One region of the Kitasatospora sp. NPDC101235 genome, then DNA from elsewhere that is predicted to be linked to it. Evidence: riboswitches for the same ligand, from Rfam matches in the RefSeq annotation. Region 1 holds a riboswitch; each other region holds the start of a gene.
What was found. A riboswitch is a leader RNA that binds a small molecule or an ion and turns the genes downstream of it on or off. The one in region 1 is predicted to bind thiamine pyrophosphate.

Region 1 (7,158 bases):
TCCTCCGGGCACTCCAGGTACAGCTCCCGGGCGTAGCCAGCCGAGCGGTAGCCGTTCCCCTCGATGAAGCGGGCCAGTTCCTGGACCGTGCCCAGCACCTCGTCCATCGGACCGCGGTGCACGATCGTCGCCGCCTCCTCGATCGGCGGCAGGTCGAGCACCTCGAAGTCGTGCGCGTCCGGCCGCACCGACGGGCCGACCGGGACGGCGACCAGGACCAGCACCGAGCCGTTGCCCTCCGGCGCGTCCTGGTAGCGGGCGACGGACGGGCCGGTCGCCTCGATCCCGGCCTCGGCCAGCCGCCGGCACAGCTCGGCGAACAGCGGCCCGATCACCGGTCCGATGTCCTCCGGCTCGTAACTCGCGGCCACACCGGCCAGTTGGGCCACCCGGACGGCCGGCACCGACTTCACCACAACATCGTGCGTGGACATGGTCCCCTCACTCTCGATCGTCCGGAGCCTCGCCTCCACCCGGGTCAGCCGCAGCTCGTCGGCCGCGATCGCCTCGGCGAGCTGGGCCCGCCGCAGCCGCAGCATCCCGCGCAGTTCGGCCGCGTCCACCTGCTCGTCCAGGACGGCGCGCACCTGCTGCAGCGTGAAGCCGAGCTCCTTGAGCGCGATCACCCGGTTGAGCCGGGCGAGTTGGGACGCCTCGTAGAAGCGGTACCCGCTGACCGGGTCCACGCGAGCGGGCCGCAGCAGCCCGATCGCGTCGTAGTGGCGCAGCATCCGCACCGACACCCGGCCGTGGCTGGCGAAGTCTCCGATGTTCAACATGATGCGACCACTCCATCCCCTGCCACCGTGTCAGGGTCAACCCGGCCGCCCGCATCCGTTTCCCGGCCGCTCCACAGCCGGCGACCGCGGCCACCGGGGAAACACCGAGGGCGGGTGCCGAGTGGTCTCGGCACCCGCCCTGAGCAGGTGGTTCTCCTACCGGCGGAGAGCGTGGGATTCGAACCCACGGTACGGGGTCACCGCACGACAGTTTTCAAGACTGTTCCCTTAGGCCGCTCGGGCAGCTCTCCAGGCGGAGGTCAGCCTAACGGGTCCGGCGGGGTTCGGCGCACACCTTTCGGCGCGGGCGGGGGTCACTGGTCGCCCTCGCGCTGGCCGAGGGTGACCTTGGTGTTGAAGGTCTGGCCGTTGCGGGTGTACTCGACGTCGACGGTCTCGCCGGGCTTGTGCGTCCAGATCCGGCTGACCAGGGCGGGGCCGTTCTCGATCGGGACGCCGCCGAGCTTGGTGATGACGTCGCCCGGCTTGAGGCCGGCCTTGTCGGCCGCGCCGCCGGGGGTGACGGCGGGCTGGCCCTGGATGTCCTTGGTCTGGATCTGCGCGCCGTCGCCCTTGTAGTCGTCGTTGCGCAGCACGTCGAGCTTGGCGTAGACCGGCTTGCCGGTCTTGATCAGGGTGTCCGCGACCCACTTGGCCTGGTTGATCGGGATGGCGAAGCCCAGGCCGATGCTGCCGGCCCGGCCGTTGGCGGAAGCGTTGGACTGGATCGCCGAGTTGATGCCGATCACCGCGCCGCCGGAGTCGAGCAGCGGGCCGCCGGAGTTGCCGGGGTTGATCGAGGCGTCGGTCTGGAGGGCGTTCATGTACGAGGCCTGCGAGCCGGTCTCGTCGCCGGAGGCCACCGGGCGGTCCTTGGCGCTGATGATGCCGCTGGTGACGGTGGACTCCAGGCCGTACGGCGCGCCGATCGCGATGGTGGCGTCGCCGACGTTGACCTTGTCGGAGTCGGCCAGCGGCAGCGGGGCCAGCTTGCTCTTGGGCGGGTTGTCGATCTTGACCACGGCGACGTCGTAACCCTCGGCGTGGCCCAGCACCGAGGCGCTGTACGAGGTGCCGTCGGCGAACTTGACGGTCAGTTTGCCGCCGTTGAGGGTCGGCGCCACCACGTGGTTGTTGGTGAGGATGTGGCCCTCGGTGTCGAAGACGAAGCCGGTGCCGGTGCCCGACTCGCCGTTGCCCTGCGCCTTGATGGTGACGACGCTGGGCAGCGCCTTCTGCGCGATGGCGGCGATCGAGCCGGGGGCGGCCTCGTTCTTCTGGGTGTCGCTGGCCTGGACGGTGGTGCTGCGGTGGTCGTTCGGGGAGCTGCTGCTGTCGGCGCGGTTGGCGACGGTCACGCCGAGCGTGCCGCCGGCCACACCGGCGACCAGCGCGACGGCCGCGATCAGGGCGACCAGGCCGCCGCGCTTCTTGCGCGCGCCGGGGCCGGCCGGACCGCCGGGGTAGTCCGCCGGGTAGCCGAGCGGGCCCGCCGGGCCACCGGGGTGGCCCGCGCCGCCGGAGGTGGAGTCGTGGGTGGGGCCCCAGCCACCGAGCGGCTGGCCGGCCCCGAAGGGGTGGTGGCCGTGCGCGGCGGGGGCGGCGGGAACGGCCGGAGCGGCGCCGTACCCCTCGTGCGCGCCGACGGCGGGGACCCCGTGGGTCGGGGTGGCGTACGGGTTGCCGACCGGCGGCAGGGCCGGGGCCTGCGGGGCGGGCGGCAGGACGGGCGGCGGCGCGTCGATGTAGCCGGTGGCCGGGTCGACGGCAGGCTCCTCGGCGGCGGGCGCGGCAGGCGCCACGGGCGGCACGGGGGCCACGGGGGCGGCGGGGGCCTCCGGTGCGGGCACCTTGGTGAAGGCGACGGTCGGCTTGTGCCCGCCCTCGGCCGAAGGCGCGTCGACCGGGCCCTGCCCGGACTCGACGGCACCGGCCTCGACGGCACCCGCCTCCGGCTCGGGCACCCGCCGGAAGGCCATGGTCGGCTGGTGCCCGCCCTGAGCGGGGCCCTCGGAAGCGGACTCGGCCGCTCCCCGGCCGGCGGGCTGCTCCCCCTGCGGCCCGGTGGGCCCAACCTCGCGCTCGGTGCTCACGGACGACCTCCATAGCTGGCAGAACCAAGGACCATAGTTTTTCGCACTGTCGATTCGATTGCCGTAAGGACCCCTCTGAAGAACTCATAAGAATCCTTAGCCGGCACCGACGCCGGTACCGGCGGCCGAGGCTCCCCTCCCCCGCCGGACGTCCCGCGATGGACCGCGACTCCCTCGGCCTTGGGCGTTCGCCCCCGTGCCGGTTAGCCTGTCGCTCCAAACTGACACGCGGGAGCTTGGACCCACCAGGCTGAGAGTGCGCATGTCGACCGTACGCCACACGAGTGGCGGACGTTCGAGGGGGCGCTGACCGCCGGAACCTGTCCGGGTAATGCCGGCGTAGGGAGTATCGGCCATGCCGCCTGCTTCGCCATCCTCTTCTTCGGGCGCGAACGCCACCTCTTCGAGTGCGACCGCCGTCCTGGAGCGCCCCGAGGCCCCCCTGGTCCTGGACACCGAGCCGCCGCGCACGCTGCGCTTCCGGGACCACTTCGCGCTCTGGATGAACCTGGGCGTCAGCCTGATCGGCTTCTCCACCGCCGCCACCGTGCTCGGCGCCCCCGGCAGTGAGCTGTCGCTGGCCGCCGCGGTGACCGCGATCGCGATCGGTACGGCGGTCGGCACCGCGATGCTCGGCGTGGCCGCACTGATCGGCGCCCGCACCGGCGCCCCCGCGATGGCGAACCTGCGCGGGCTGTTCGGCACCCGGCTGTCCTACCTGCCGACGGTGCTGAACATCGTGCAGTGCGTCGGCTGGGGCGTGTTCGAGCTGCTGACCATCTCGGCGGGCGCGCAGACCGTCGCGCACACCGCCGGCTACCGCTGGCTGTTCGTCCTGCTCGCCGGCGCGCTGACCACCGCGCTGACCATCTGGCCGCTGGGCTCGATCGCGGTGCTGCGCCGCTTCGTGGCCGGGGCGGTCGCGGTGGCGATGGTGTACTTCACCGTCCAGCTGGGCCGCCAGGGCGTGCCGGACCCGGGCGCGGGCAACTGGCACGGCTTCCTGGGCGCCACCGACGCGATGATCGCGGTGTCGGTCTCCTTCGTCCCGCTGGCCGCCGACTACACCCGGCACTCGCGTACCCCGCGCTCGGCGTTCTGGGGCAGCTTCTCCGGCTACACGATCGCCCAGGTCTGGTGCTACGTGCTCGGCCTGATGGCGCTGCTGCAGTCGGACGGCGACCCGAACCGGATCTTCGACTCCTTCCTCGGGGTCTGGGCGGGCTGGCTGTTCCTGCTGGTGCTGGTGCTGCGCGAGACCGACCAGTCCTTCGCCAACGTGTACTCGACCGCGATGTCGGTGCAGAACCTGCTGCCGAAGGTGGACCGCCGGGTGCTCTCCGGCGCGATCGGCGCACTGACCACCGTGCTGGCGCTGCAGATCGACGAGTTCACCGACACCTACTACGGCTTCCTCGGCCTGATCGGCTCGGTGTTCGTGCCGCTGCTGGCGGTGCTCGCGGTGGACTACTTCCTCGGCGCCGGCCGGCGCGGCTGGGACCTCTCCGCCGACGCGCCGTCCCGCTGGCTGATGCTGCTGCCGTGGGCGCTGGGCTTCGCGGTCTACCAGTTCATCGCGCCGACCAAGGTGGCCGACTGGTGGACGGACTTCTGGACCTCCGCCCAGGAGGCGCTGCACTTCACCCCGCAGGAGTGGACCTCCGCCTCGCTGTTCGCCTTCCTGGTGCCCGCCCTGGCCACCTGGGCGCTCACCCCGCTCAGCCGCCGCGCCAACCGCCGCTGAGGAGACCGGGCAAGCGCAGGCGCAGACGGCCCCACGGGTTGGGGCCGTCTTTGTCCGCGCTTCACCTCCGCCGCCTATCGTTGGCCCTGTGACCAGCCCAGACCTGTCCTCGACGACGGCGCGCACCGTGCCCCCCGTCCAGGTGATCGCCCACCGCGGTTCCTCCCACGCCCTGCCCGAGCACACCCTCGCGGCCTACCGGCGCGCGCTCGACGAGGGCGCGGACGCGCTGGAGTGCGACGTCCGGGTCACCGCCGACGGCGCGCTGGTCTGCGTGCACGACCGCCGGATCGGCCGGGTCTCCAACGGCCGCGGCACCGTCTCGGCCATGACCCTCACCGAGCTGGAGGCGTACGACTTCGGCGCCTGGAAGACCGGCCGCCCCAGCACCGACCCGGAGCTGCGCGGGGTGCTGCGGCTGGAGCGGCTGCTGGAGCTGGTGGTGGAGTGCGGCCGCCCGGTGGACCTGGCGATCGAGACCAAGCACCCGGTGCGCTTCCGGGGCCGGGTGGAGGCCGAACTGCTGCGGACGCTGGAGCGGTTCAGGATCGGCGCGACCCGGGACGGCGACCGCCCGTCCGCCCGGATCATGAGCTTCTCCTCGGTCGCGCTGAACCGGGTGGCCGCCGCCGCGCCGGAGTACCGTCAGGTCTTCCTGTTCGAGCGGACCCTGCCGCTGATCGGCCGCCTGCGCGCCGGCTCGCCGCTGCCGGGCGGGGCGCGGATCGCGGGCCCGGGCATCGAGCTGGTGCGGGCCCGCCCGCAGCTGGTGACCCGGCTGCGCGAGCTGGGGCACGAGGTGCACGTGTGGACGGTGGACGAGCCGGCCGACGTCGAGCTCTGCCTGGAGCTCGGAGTGTCGGCGATCATCACCAACCGGCCCGCGGAGGTGCTGGCGCAGCTCGGACGGTGATCCGCCGACGCGCCGAAGGCCATACCCGTCCGATCCGATCATGCTGGTCGGCAGTCAAACCTTCCTCGCACGAAATTGCCGGAATTCTTGCATCCGGGCGACAGAGGGTGAGCGCGGAATGACCTGATGTCGACCGTCGGTTGCCGCACTCGAAATGGGCTCGCGGGATCGTCCGGTGCTCGTTTCCGACGCATTACCAAGGGGCATCTCTCCCTCGGCATACGCTGAAGGAGGTCCGGGGGTGGCGTTGATGGTGGCGCGTACTGTGCCCACAGGAGTTGGGCCGACCTCATCGACCATGGCAGTGCCGCACGGCCCAGCGAGTGTCGGGGTCGCACGGCGCCGACTGCGTCGAGATCTGGGTGACCGGCAGATACCGGAACCGGTCATCGATGATGCTGTTCTGATCCTTTCCGAGCTGTTGAGCAACGCCTGTCGGTACGCCCGTCCGCTCGGCCCGCTGCCGGCACTGGGCCGCAGCGCCCGGGCCGAGGTGCTCGGACAGGTGCTGGTCGGCCTCCCGTCCGGGGCGCACTCCGCGCAGGGCGGCCGGGAGTCCGCCGAGGGCCCGGACGAGCCGCACGGCGGGGTGCTGATCCGCTGGCAGATGCACGCCGACGGGGTGCTCACCCTGGAGGTCACGGACGGCGGGGCGGCCACCCGGCCGCTGCCCGCGAGTCCCTCGCTGACCTCCCGCGGCGGCCGCGGCCTGAGCATCGTGGACCAGCTGGCCAGCGACTGGGGCGTGCGCGACGCCCCGGGCGAGGTCACGGTCTGGGCGGCGCTGCCCGCCCGGGCCCGGCACGCCCGGCACACCGGGGGCGATGCCCGTAGCGCGTGAGCCGGGCCCGGGGAATGTGTCGTTAGGCTTCCCGGAACACAGAACCACCGTTCCCGGGAGAGCCGCAGCATGGGCAAGAAGGCCGCCAAGAAGGCGCCGCAGCGCCAGTCCACCACCGCCGTCACGGGCGAGATCCCCGTGGTCGGGGCCCGCGAGGACTGCCCCTGCGGCTCGGGCCGCCGGTACAAGGCGTGTCACGGCCGGGAGGCCTCGCACGCGGTGCAGGAGCTGGTGCACCGCCCGTTCGAGGGCCTGCCGGGCGAGGCCGACTGGGTGGCGCTGCGCGAGCTGGTGCCCGCCGCCACGGTGCCGCTGACGCTGGCCGCCGGGGTGGCCGAGGGCGCGACCGGCGACGTCCCGTCGGTGACCCTGGCCACCGTGCTGCCGCTGGCCTGGCCGGCCCTGCGCCGCCAGGACGGCTCGATCCTGCTCGGCCTGCAGACCCAGTCCGCCTCCGGCGACCTCAGCCGCGACCTCGCGGACGCCCTGGAGCTGGCCCTGGCCACCGAGCCGGGCAGCCCGGTGCCGGCCCGCCGGACCGTCCCGGGCGGGCGCCGCCTGCAGGACCTGCTGGACACCACCGCCGCGTTCACGCCCACCGTGCACACCGGCTTCGAGTTCTGGCTGGAGGACGCCGAGTCCGCCACCGGCGAGGTCGCCGCCTCCCTGGAGCGCGCCAACGCCTCGGCCATCCCGACCGAGAAGCTCGCCGGCGTGGACTCCGCCTACTGGTGCGGCACTCCGGACAAGAACCACCTGCGCTGGGTGATGACCGTGCCCGAGGAGCA
Region 2 (7,158 bases), on a different contig from region 1:
GCGCGTGCAGCGCGGCTGGCCCGCCCTGCACTACGGGCCGGTGCCCCGCTTCAAGCCGCTGACCTGGGACCTCCAGGTGTTCGGCGCCACCGCCTCGGCGGAGAAGCACAGCTGGGACTTCGAGGCCTTCAACGCCCTGCCGCGCACCACCGTCGTCGCGGACCTGCACTGCGTGACGAAGTTCTCCGTCCTCGGCAACGAGTGGACGGGCGTGTCGGCCGCCGTGGTGCTCGACCTGGTGCCCCCGGCGCCCGGCGTCACCCACGTCATGGTCTGGGCCGAGTACGGCTACAGCGCCAACCTGCGGCTGGCCGACTTCGCCGACCCGCACACCCTGCTCGCCACCCATCGCAACGGCGAGGCGCTCACCGCCGAGCACGGCTTCCCGGTCCGGCTGGTGGTGCCGCGGCTGTACGCCTGGAAGGGCCCCAAGTGGGTGCGCGCGGTGGAGTACATGCGGGCCGACCGGCGCGGCTTCTGGGAGGAGCGCGGCTACCACAACCTCGCCGACCCCTGGCGCGAGCAGCGCTACTCCTACCAGGAGGAGCCCGGCGACGGGCCGCTGCGCTGATCCCGGCCGAAGGATCGAAGGGCCGAAGGGCCGGAACGGGCTAGAACAGCGAGAACTTGACCGTCACCGCGCTGCGCTGCGGGCGCCGCTCGCCCGCCGCCGGGCTCTGGCCGGACGACGTGACCGCGCCGAACACGTCCCAGCCGGAGGTCTGCATGGTGAAGCCGGCCGCCTGGAGCGCCTTCTGCGCCTCGTCCTTGCTCATCCCGGTGACGTTCGGGACCGGCACCATGCCCTTGCTGACCACCAGCGAGACCGCGGAGTTCTCCTGCAGCAGCTGCCCGGCCGCCGGGGAGCTGCTGATCACCGAGCCCTCGGACACGGTGTCGTTGTAGGTCTCGGTCACACCGCCCCTGGTCAGCTGGGCTCCGGTCAGGGCCGCGGCGGCGTCGGCGGCGCTCCTGCCGGCGAGGTCCGGCACCGCGATCCGCTTGGGGCCCTTGGAGACGGTGACGGTGACGCTGTCGCTCTTGCGGGTGCGCGCGCCCACCCCGGGGTCGGTGGAGATCACCTCTCCGGACGGGACGGACTCGCTGAACACCTCGACGAACTTCCCGTGCAGGCCCTCCTTGTCCAGGACCCGCTGCGCCTCGGCCCGGTCCTTGCCGAGCACGCCCGGCACCGAGCCGTACAGCCCCTCGGAGATCCCGTAGGTGGCGCCGCCGATCGCCAGCACCAGGGCGGCCAGCGCGGCCGTCCAGATCAGCGGCTTGCGGGGGAGGCGGCGAAGCCGGCCCGGCCGGCGCTGGTGCACCGGGGTCGGCTCGTCGTACGGGCGCGGCTCGGCGAGCAGCTCGTCCATCAGCTCCGGCGGCATGTCCAGCACGCTGGTGCGCTCCGTCGGCGGGGCGTCGGCGGGCTGCGGCAGCGGCTGGATCACCGAGGTCGGCTCGCTGGTCGGGTAGCGCGGGCTGGGCCGGGTGGAGGCCGGCGGCTCGGCGTCCAGCTCGGCCGGGGTGAGGGTGCGGCGGACCCGCTGGAGGGCGGCGAGCAGCTCGACCGCGTCGTACGGGCGGGCGTCGGCGGACCGGGCGCAGGCGCCGGCCACGATCGTGTCCAGCCCGGGGCCGACGGCGGGGGCGACCAGCGAGGGGGCCGGGACGTCCTCGTGCAGGTGCTTGTACATGACCTGGACGGGGTTGTCCCCGGTGTGGGGGCGGCGGCCGGTGAGCATCTCGTACAGCAGGATGCCGGCCGCGTAGACGTCCACCCGCTGGTCGGTGGGGGCGTCGGGGAGTATCTGCTCGGGGGCCAGGTAGGAGACGGTGCCCATGACCGTGCCGCCGGTGGCGGTGGTGGTCGAGGTGGGCGCGCCGTCGGCGCTGCCGAGCACCCGGACCAGGCCGAAGTCGGCGACCTTCACCAGGCCGCCCTCGGTGATCAGCACGTTCTCGGGCTTGACGTCGCGGTGGACCAGCCCGGCCCGGTGGGCGGCGCCGAGTGCGGCCAGCACCGGCTCCAGCACGTCCAGCGCGGCCCGCACGGAGAGCGCGCCGCGGTCGCGCAGCAGGTCGCGCAGGGTGCGGCCGGGCACGTACTCCATGGCGAGGAAGACGTGGCCGCCGTCCGCGCCCTGGTCGAAGACGTTGACCACGTTGGGGTGGGTGAGCTTGGCGACCGCCTTGGCCTCGCGGATGAAGCGGGCGGTGAAGCCCTCGTCGCCGGCCAGCGCGGGGTGCATCACCTTGAGTGCGAGCACCCGGTCCAGACGGGTGTCGATGCCCTTGTAGACGGTGGACATCCCGCCGGTCGCGATGCGCTGCTCGACCCGGTACCTGTTGTCGAGCAGGGTACCGATCAGGGGGTCTGACAATGTGTGCACCGCTGGGATACTGTCGGTGACCTGCCTGTGGGCAGCGGTCGGGGCTTGGCCGTCATGAGGGTCTTCGGATCCGAGTGAGAAGCCCTCTCGCTTGCGAGGGGGAGGAGTCACGTCCACTCGGGCGAGTCTAGGTGAGGTGTGGACCGGAAGACCCCGGAGGACATTGCCTCCGGGGCCATCTGTGCCCGGCTTGTGACCCGTCATGTCCCTAGAACGCCGGCCGCTCCCGGGTGTCCAGGTCGGCCCGGCCGGCCATCGCGGAGGACGCCTCGGCGTGGAAGCGGCGCGGGATGCGGCCGGCCCGGTGCGCGAGCCGGCCCGCCTCGGCGGCGTGCCGCATCGCCTCGGCCATCAGCACCGGGTCCTGAGCCCGGGTCACCGCGGAGGCGAGCATCACCGCGGCGCAGCCCAGCTCCATCGCCAGCGCCACGTCGGAGGCGGTGCCGGCGCCCGCGTCCAGGATCACCGGGACGCCCGCGCCCTCCACGATCAGCTGGAAGTTGTGCGGGTTGCGGATGCCCAGGCCCGAACCGATCGGCGAGCCCAGCGGCATGATGGCCGCGCAGCCGACGTCCTCCAGCTTGCGGGCCAGCACCGGGTCGTCGTTGGTGTAGGGCAGGACGGTGAAGCCGTCGTCGACCAGCGTCTCGGCGGCGTCCAGCAGCTCGATCGGGTCGGGCAGCAGGGTGCGCTCGTCGGCGATCACCTCCAGCTTGACCCAGTCGGTGCCGAGCGCCTCGCGGGCCAGCCGGGCGGTCAGCACGGCCTCGCCGGCGGTGAAGCAGCCGGCCGTGTTGGGCAGCACCCGGATGCCGTTGCGGGTCAGCACGTCCAGGACGGAGCCCTGGGTGGAAGCGTCGACCCGGCGCATGGCCACCGTGGTCAGCTCGGTGCCGGAGGCGAGCAGCGCACGCTCCATGACCTCCAGGCTGGGCGCGCCGCCGGTGCCCATGATGAGCCGGGAGGAGAAGGTCGTCCCGGCAATGGTGAGGCTGTCCTTGTCGTCGGAAAGACGGGCGTCGGCCATGGCTCAGCCTCCCTGGACGGCGGTGAGGATCTCGACCCGGTCACCGGTGCTCAGCGGCGTCTCGGACCACGAACTGCGGGGCACCACGGCCTCGTTGAGCGCGGCGGCGACGCCGGTGTTGGCGGCACTGACAGAGGCCACCACCTCGGCGAGGGTGGTCGTGGCGGGCACCCGGCGGGGCTCGCCGTTGACGGTCAGGGCGATCTCGTTCAGGGCGGTCTCGGTCATGCGGAGGCCTTCGTGGTGGAGTGGTCGGGGGAGAATCGGACGGGCGTGAACGGCCTTGCGAGATCCGGGACTTCGCCGGTGGCCAGGTACTCGGCGACCAGGTCGGCGGTCACCGGGGTGAGCAGCACGCCGTTGCGGTAGTGGCCGGTGGCGGCGACCAGCCCGGGCAGCGAGGTCGGGCCCAGCAGCGGGGCGTTGTCCGGCGAGCCGGGGCGCAGCCCGGCCGAGGTCTCCACCAGCGGGAGTTCGGTGATCCCCGGGACCAACTCATGGGCGTCACGCAGGAGTTCGTACACCCCACCGGCGGTGACGGTGGTGTCGTAGCCCTGTTCCTCGGTGGTCGCGCCGACCACCAGCTCGCCGTTCTCACGCGGCACCAGGTACAGGTGCCGGCCGCGGACGACGGCGCGGACGTTGCGGGAGAGGAACGGCCGGTAGGCGTCCGGGACGCGGAGGCGCAGCACCTGCCCCTTCACCGGGCGGATCGCGGGCAGCGCCCCCTCGGGCAGGCCGGGCAGCCGGTGGCTGTGCGGGCCGGCCGCGAGGACGACCTGCTCGCCGGTCACGGTCTCGTGGGTGCTCAGCCGGGCGCCGGTCGCGCGGCCGTTCTCGACCAGCAGCTCGACGGCCTCGGCCGGACGGATCGAGACCCCGGCGCGTTCGCAGGCGAGGAGCAGGGCCTTGAGCAGCCGGCGGCCGTCCACCTGGTGGTCCTCGGCCACGTGCAGGCCGCCGCGCACGCCGGGGGCGAGCATCGGCTCCAGCCTGCGGGCCTCCCGGCCGGTCAGCCAGGTCGAGTCCAGGCCGAGCCGCTGGTGGAAGGCGTGCAGCTCGCGCAGTTCCTCGCGGTCGTCGGAGTCCAGTGCCACGGCGACCGTGCCGCACCGGCGGTAGCCGGTGTCCAGGCCGCCGCTCGCCTCGGTGAGTTCGGCGGCGAAGGCCGCGTACCGCTCGTTCGAGGCCATGCCGAGGCGCAGCAGCGGCTCCTCGCCGTACTGGAGCTCGGTGACCGGGGCGAGCATTCCGGCCGCGACCCGGGCCGCGCCGCCACCGGGGGAGGGGTCGACCACGATCACGTTCCGCAGCCCGCGCTGGGCGGCGCGCCAGGCGACGGCGAGGCCGATGATGCCCCCGCCGATCACCAGCACGTCGGCGCGGGTGCCTGATGGCAAGCGTGACAAAGCTGCTCTTCTCCCTTCGCCGGTATGACCCGGATCAGGTTCGGACGGTCGCAGGCCGTGCCAGCCCGCCTCTCAGCCCGGTACGCCGGGCTCCCGTGTGGTGCCCCCACCTTAACGCCGGGGGTCGGCCCGGCCGAAGGCCCGTACGCGGGGTGGACCCCAGGGCGGAGACGACCCGCGCCCGCCTCCGCGCTCCGCACGGCCGGAGGGCCGGCACGAAGGGCGGACGGCCCGCAGCTGCCGGCCGGCCGCTGAGTACAGTGACGGGCGTGGCAGAGCTGAGCGGAACGGATCAGGTGGTCGTCGTCGGAGCCGGGCTGGCTGGGGCGCAGGCCGCCCTCAAGCTGCGGCAGGGAGGCTGGCAGGGGCGGATCGTGCTGGTCGGCGAGGAGCGGCACGCGCCGTACGACCGGCCGCCGCTCTCCAAGGACGTACTGCTCGGCAAGGCCGACTCCACCACCCTGGACATCGACTACGGGCAGCTCGGCATCGAGCTGTTCACCGGCCGCCGGGCCACCGGCCTCACCCCCGGCGTGCTGCACACCGACGGCGGCGACCTTCCGTACGGCTCGCTGGTGGTCGCCACCGGCGCCGTCCCGCGTGCCCTGCCCGGCGCCGAGCGGGCGCACCTGCTGCACACCCTGGACGACGCCCTGGCGCTGCGCGCGCTGCTGCGCCCCGGGCTGCGGCTGGTGCTGGTCGGCGCGGGCTGGATCGGTGCCGAGGTGTCCGGCGCGGCCCGCGCGGCGGGCTGCGAGGTGACCGTGGTCGAGGCCGGCCCGGCGCCGCTGCCCGGCGCACTGCCGACGGAGATCGGTTCGGCGATGGCCGCCTGGTACACCGAGGCCGGGGTCGACCTGCGCTGCGGGGTCGGTGTGGCCGCCGTCGAGCCCGGCGCGGTGCTGCTGGCGGACGGCGCGCACCTGCCCGCCGACGAGGTCGTGGTCGGTATCGGGGCGCGTCCCGCGACCGGCTGGCTGGCCGGCTCCGGGATCGAGCTGGACGCGGCCGGTGCCGTCGTGGTGGACGGGCGGCTGCGCACCTCGGTGCCCGGTGTCTTCGCGGCCGGCGACTGCGTCAGCTACCCCTCGGCCCGGGCCGGCGCCCGGCTGGCCGTCCAGCACTGGGACCACGCCCTGCAGTCCGGCGAGGCGGTGGCCGCCGCCGTCCTGGGCGCGGACGCGCCGGCCTACGACCCGGTGCCGTACTTCTGGTCCGAGCAGTTCGGGCGGATGGTCCAGTACGCCGGCCGGCACGCCGAGGGCGACGAGCTGCTCTGGCGCGGCGGCCCGCAGGACGCCGACTGGTCGGTGCTCTGGCTGCGCGACGGCGTGCCGAGCGCCCTGCTGACCGTGGACCGGCCGCGCGACCTCACCCAGGGGCGGAGGCTGATCGAGCGCGGCACCGCGCTGGACCGGGCCCGTGCGGCCGACCCGGCGGTGCCGCTGAAGGCGGCCACGGCGTAGGGCCGTGTGCACGGTGGGCCGTCGAGGTGGCAGTCTGGTGCCGTGAGTGAGATCGATGCCAAGACTGAAGCCCTGGTCCCCGAGTGGCTGTACCTGCCCGACATCTCCGAGCGGTGGGGTGTGCTGGTCACCGAGGTCCGCAACATGGTCAAGAAGGGCGACCTGATCGCGGTCCGCCGTGGCCCCAACAAGTCCTTGCAGGTCCCGGCCGCCTTCATCGACGAGACCGGCCCGGTCAAGCACCTGGTCGGCCTGCTGACCGTGCTGCGGGACAGCGGCTTCTCCGACGACGAGATCATCGAGTGGATGTTCACGGAGGACGAGTCGCTGCCCGGCAGCCCGGTGCAGGCGCTGTGGGAGAACCGGGCGACCGAGGTCAAGCGCCGCGCCCAGGCCATGGCGCTGTGATGACGGACCTGCACGCCAGGCTCGCCGACGCCCGGCTGTACCTGTGCACCGACGCCCGCCGCGAGCAGGGTGACCTCGCCGAGTTCCTGGACGCGGCGCTGGCGGGCGGGGTGGACGTCGTCCAGCTGCGGGACAAGGGCCTGGAGGCCAGGCAGGAGCTGGAGGCCCTGGAGGTCTTCGCCGACGCCTGTCGCCGGCACGGCAAGCTGCTGGCCGTCAACGACCGCGCCGACGTCGCCCACGCGGCCCGGCCGGACGTGCTGCACCTCGGTCAGGACGACCTGCCGGTGGCGGCCGCCCGGGCGATCCTCGGCGAGGACGTGCTGATCGGCCGTTCCTGCCACGCCGAGTCCGAGGTGGACGCGGCGATCGCCGAGCCGGGGGTGGACTACTTCTGCACCGGCCCGGTCTGGCCGACCCCGACCAAGCCGGGCCGCCCGGCCCCGGGCCTCGGC
Region 3 (4,066 bases), on a different contig from region 1:
CAAGCCTGGCAGCAACCCCGGTCCCGGCGGAACCACCATGCGGCGGGGTGGTGTTGAATGCGCCAGGGCGCGGAGGCGGACGGACGGGCCCGAGGACGAGGGAGCACGGCGCGGTGAAGCTCTTCCGGCTGGACGAACTGGACGCCGAACGGGCGGCCAACGACGGTGCGTACCTGCGGTTCCTGCGCGAACCGCGGATGTCCGCCGGGCTGTACGCGCTCGCCCCCGGCGACACCGACGCCCAGACCGCGCACGACCAGGACGAGATCTACCAGGTGATCAGCGGCCGGGCCGAGCTGACCGTCGGCGCCGAGACCGCGACGGTCGGGCGGGGCACCGTGGTGTACGTGCCGGCCGGCACCCCGCACCGGTTCCACCACATCACCGAGGAGCTGCGGGTGCTGGTGGTGTTTTCCCCTCCGGAGGACTGAGCACCCCGGCGGTCGGGGTCGGCGTCATAGGGTCGGCGTCATGAGCACCAAGACGCTGACCGAAGAACTCTGGGCGGCCATCGAGCCGGTGTACGCCGAGATCCTCGCCCACCCCTTCCTGGCCGGGCTTACCGACGGCACCCTGCCGCGCGAGGCCTTCCGCCACTTCGTCGTCCAGGACTCGCACTACCTGCGCGACTACGCCCGCGCGCTCGCCGTCTGCGCGGCCAAGGCACCCGGCGAGGAGGACGTCCGGGCCTTCGCCGACGACGCGGTCGGCGCGCTGGCCGCCGAGCAGGGCATGCACGCCGAGTTCCTGACCGCCTTCGGCGGCAGCGCCGAGGAGGCCGCCGCCGAGCCGGTGCTGCCCACCACCCGGGCCTACACCAGCTACCTGCTGGCCACCGTCTACGGCGGCTCCTTCGCCGAGGCGGTCGGCGCGGTGCTGCCCTGCTACTGGATCTACGCGCGGGTCGGCGAGGCGCTGCTCGCCCAGGGCTCGCCCGACCCGCTGTACGCCAAGTGGATCGCCACCTACGGCGACGAGGCCTTCCAGTCGGTGGTCCGCCGGGTGCTGGCGCTCACCGACCGGCTCGGCGAGGAGCTGTCCGCGGCCGAACGCCGCAAGGTGGTCGAACACTTCGTGACCACCTCGCGCTACGAGTGGATGTTCTGGGACGCCGCCTGGCGCGGTGAGCGCTGGCCGGTCTGAGCCGTGCGGGCGCGCCTGCCCGTCCCCCGGCAGGGCCCGGACGACGGGCGGGCGGTGGCGGGTCGGCCCGTGGCGCAGGAGCCGGCCGGGTCGGCGGCGGCGTCGGCTTCTCGGGGGTCACACGGGGGGTCGGAGTCGGGGTGATCTCGGGGTTCTCTCCGGGCCGTTGGGCCTCGTTCCGGCACTCACGTCACCGTACGATCGAAGTACCGAAAGCAAGCGGGATGCGGCACCGGACGGCGGCCGACCCGAGGGGAGAAGAGGAACCGACATGGCTGAGCTCTGGAAGTCGCTGCCCTCCTGGGTGCGCAACATCGTCATCCCGGTGCTGGTCCTGGTGCTGGCCTGGAACATCGTCGCGTTCGTGTTCGGCGTTGTCGGCGCACTGCTCTCGATCGTGATCAAGCTGCTGGTGGTGGTCGGCATCGCGGCCGCCGTGGTGGTCCTGGTGAAGAAGGCCGCCAAGAGCTGACCGGACACCCCGTAACGCCGCCCTGAGGCCCGGTCCCCCGCGAGGGGGGAGCCGGGCCTCGGGCGTTCCCCGCGGGGTGCCGGCCGGCCGGGCGGGCCGTGACGTGCTCTGGACCTGCGGCGATCCGCTCGCTACGGTGTTGGGCGTCGTGTGCAGGCAACACCGCCTGCGACGCGGGAGCTCGGAGCACCGGGCTGAGAGGACGCTGACCGGGACGTCGACGGACGGACCGACGGCTGCGTCGACCGCAGGAACCTGACCGGGTAATGCCGGCGTAGGGAGTAGAGGTCAGATGACCACGTTCGAAGCACAGCCGCAGTCTGCCCAGGGCGCCCCCAGCAGCGAGCGCACCGGCTACCCGACCCCGGCCTGGCGCAAGGCCCACCGCGAGGGATCGCGCCCCGACCTGCGCGTTCCGTACCGCGAGGTGCAGCTCACCAACGGCAGGTCCGTCCCGCTGTACGACACCTCCGGCCCGTACACCGACCCGTCCTACGAGCCCGACGTGCGACGTGGCCTGCCCGCGCTGCGGGACGCCTGGATCCGCCAGCGCGGCGACGTCGAGGAGTACGACGGCCGCGAGCCGCGTCCCGAGGACGACGGGATCAAGCACACCTCGCCGCGCGGCGGGGACCTGCGCAACCTGGACGCCGTCTTCCCCGGCCGCCCGCGTCGCCCGCTGCGCGGCCGCGCCGGTGGCGCCGTCACCCAACTCGCCTACGCCAAGCGGGGCGTGGTGACGCCGGAGATGGAGTTCGTGGCGCTGCGCGAGGGCCTCGCACCCGAGTTCGTGCGCGCCGAGGTGGCCCGCGGCCGGGCCGTCATCCCGGTCAACGTGAACCACCCGGAGGTGGAGCCGGCCGTCATCGGCACCAACTTCCTGGTGAAGATCAACGCCAACATCGGCAACTCGGCCGTCACCTCCTCGATCGAGGAGGAGGTGGAGAAGATGACCTGGGCCACCCGCTGGGGCGCCGACACCGTCATGGACCTCTCCACCGGCCGCAACATCCACACCACCCGCGAGTGGATCCTGCGCAACTCCCCGGTGCCGATCGGCACCGTGCCGCTCTACCAGGCGCTGGAGAAGGTGGACGGCAAGGCCGAGGAGCTGAGCTGGGAGGTCTACCGGGACACGATCATCGAGCAGTGCGAGCAGGGCGTCGACTACATGACCGTCCACGCCGGCGTGCTGCTGCGCTACGTCCCGCTCACCGCCCGCCGCAAGACCGGCATCGTCTCGCGCGGCGGCTCGATCATGGCGGCCTGGTGCCTGGCCCACCACCAGGAGAACTTCCTCTACACCAACTTCGAGGAGCTCTGCGACATCCTCGCCTCCTACGACGTCACCTTCTCGCTCGGTGACGGCCTGCGCCCGGGCTCGATCGCGGACGCCAACGACGAGGCGCAGTTCGCCGAGCTGAAGACCCTCGGCGAGCTCGGCCGGATCGCCCGCGAGCGCGACGTCCAGGTGATGATCGAGGGCCCGGGCCACGTCCCGATGAACAAGATCAGGGAGAACATGGATCTCCAGAAGGAGATCTGCGACGAGGCGCCGTTCTACACCCTCGGCCCGCTGACCACGGACGTCGCCCCCGGCTACGACCACATCACCTCGGGCATCGGCGCCGCGATGATCGCCTGGTGGGGCACCGCGATGCTCTGCTACGTGACCCCCAAGGAGCACCTGGGCCTGCCCAACCGGGACGACGTCAAGACCGGCGTGATCACCTACAAGATCGCCGCCCACGCCGCCGACCTGGCCAAGGGCCACCCCGGTGCCCAGGCCTGGGACGACGCCCTCTCCGACGCCCGCTTCGAGTTCCGCTGGGAGGACCAGTTCAACCTGGCCCTCGACCCGGAGACCGCCCGCGACTTCCACGACGAGACCCTCCCCGCCGAGCCCGCCAAGACCGCGCACTTCTGCTCGATGTGCGGCCCGAAGTTCTGCTCGATGAAGATCAGTCAAAAGATTCGGGACGAGCACGGCGACGGTTCCAGCGCCGTCAACACCGAGTTCCACGCCGAGGCGCTGGCCGGCATGCAGGCCAAGTCCGAGGAGTTCGCGGCTCAGGGCAACCGGGTCTACCTCCCGCTCGCCGACTGACGCAGGAGCCTGACACCTGAGCGCCGCCCCGAGAGCTCTTGCTTCTCGGGGCGGCGCTTCGTCGTTCCCGCTCCGAACATGCTCCACTATCTGCATTTTGCAGATAGTGGAGCTAGAATGCAGACATGACTGCCCTCACGATCCGGGACGTCCCGGACGACCAGATCCAGACCTTGAAGGTCCGCGCAGCTCAGGCCGGCAAGTCGCTGCAGGCGTTCATGCAGGACCTGATCGCCAGGGAGGCCTCCAGGCCCACGATGGCGGAGATGATGGAAAGGCTGAACCGGGAAGCCACTGCCAACGTCAGCGCCGCCGACGTTCTCGCTGCCATCGATGAAGGGCGA

Region 2: linked by a shared signal. The riboswitch ahead of thiO (glycine oxidase ThiO) and the one ahead of ACIRRH_RS28925 (purine-cytosine permease family protein) in region 1 are both predicted to bind thiamine pyrophosphate.
Region 3: linked by a shared signal. The riboswitch ahead of thiC (phosphomethylpyrimidine synthase ThiC) and the one ahead of ACIRRH_RS28925 (purine-cytosine permease family protein) in region 1 are both predicted to bind thiamine pyrophosphate.

What each region holds. Positions count from the first base shown of each region.
Region 1 is NZ_JBIWNZ010000020.1:96,465-103,622, forward strand. Features, by position in the region: gene ACIRRH_RS28910 (MerR family transcriptional regulator) at 1-779, opposite strand, end outside; tRNA gene ACIRRH_RS28915 (tRNA-Ser) at 943-1,030, opposite strand; gene ACIRRH_RS28920 (S1C family serine protease) at 1,094-2,872, opposite strand; TPP riboswitch at 3,091-3,235, shown strand; gene ACIRRH_RS28925 (purine-cytosine permease family protein) at 3,228-4,616, shown strand; gene ACIRRH_RS28930 (glycerophosphodiester phosphodiesterase family protein) at 4,705-5,529, shown strand; gene ACIRRH_RS28935 (ATP-binding protein) at 5,951-6,370, shown strand; gene ACIRRH_RS28940 (DUF5926 family protein) at 6,440-7,158, shown strand, end outside.
Region 2 is NZ_JBIWNZ010000001.1:505,545-512,702, forward strand. Features, by position in the region: gene ACIRRH_RS02385 (sulfite oxidase-like oxidoreductase) at 1-571, shown strand, start outside; gene pknB (Stk1 family PASTA domain-containing Ser/Thr kinase) at 612-2,384, opposite strand; gene ACIRRH_RS02395 (thiazole synthase) at 2,602-3,420, opposite strand; gene thiS (sulfur carrier protein ThiS) at 3,424-3,648, opposite strand; gene thiO (glycine oxidase ThiO) at 3,645-4,820, opposite strand; TPP riboswitch at 4,824-4,936, opposite strand; gene ACIRRH_RS02410 (NAD(P)/FAD-dependent oxidoreductase) at 5,090-6,295, shown strand; gene ACIRRH_RS02415 (Rv2175c family DNA-binding protein) at 6,338-6,703, shown strand; gene thiE (thiamine phosphate synthase) at 6,703-7,158, shown strand, end outside.
Region 3 is NZ_JBIWNZ010000018.1:162,251-166,316, forward strand. Features, by position in the region: gene ACIRRH_RS27550 (cupin domain-containing protein) at 114-431, shown strand; gene tenA (thiaminase II) at 472-1,143, shown strand; gene ACIRRH_RS27560 (DUF5326 family protein) at 1,415-1,615, shown strand; TPP riboswitch at 1,779-1,913, shown strand; gene thiC (phosphomethylpyrimidine synthase ThiC) at 1,908-3,722, shown strand; gene ACIRRH_RS27570 (FitA-like ribbon-helix-helix domain-containing protein) at 3,848-4,066, shown strand, end outside.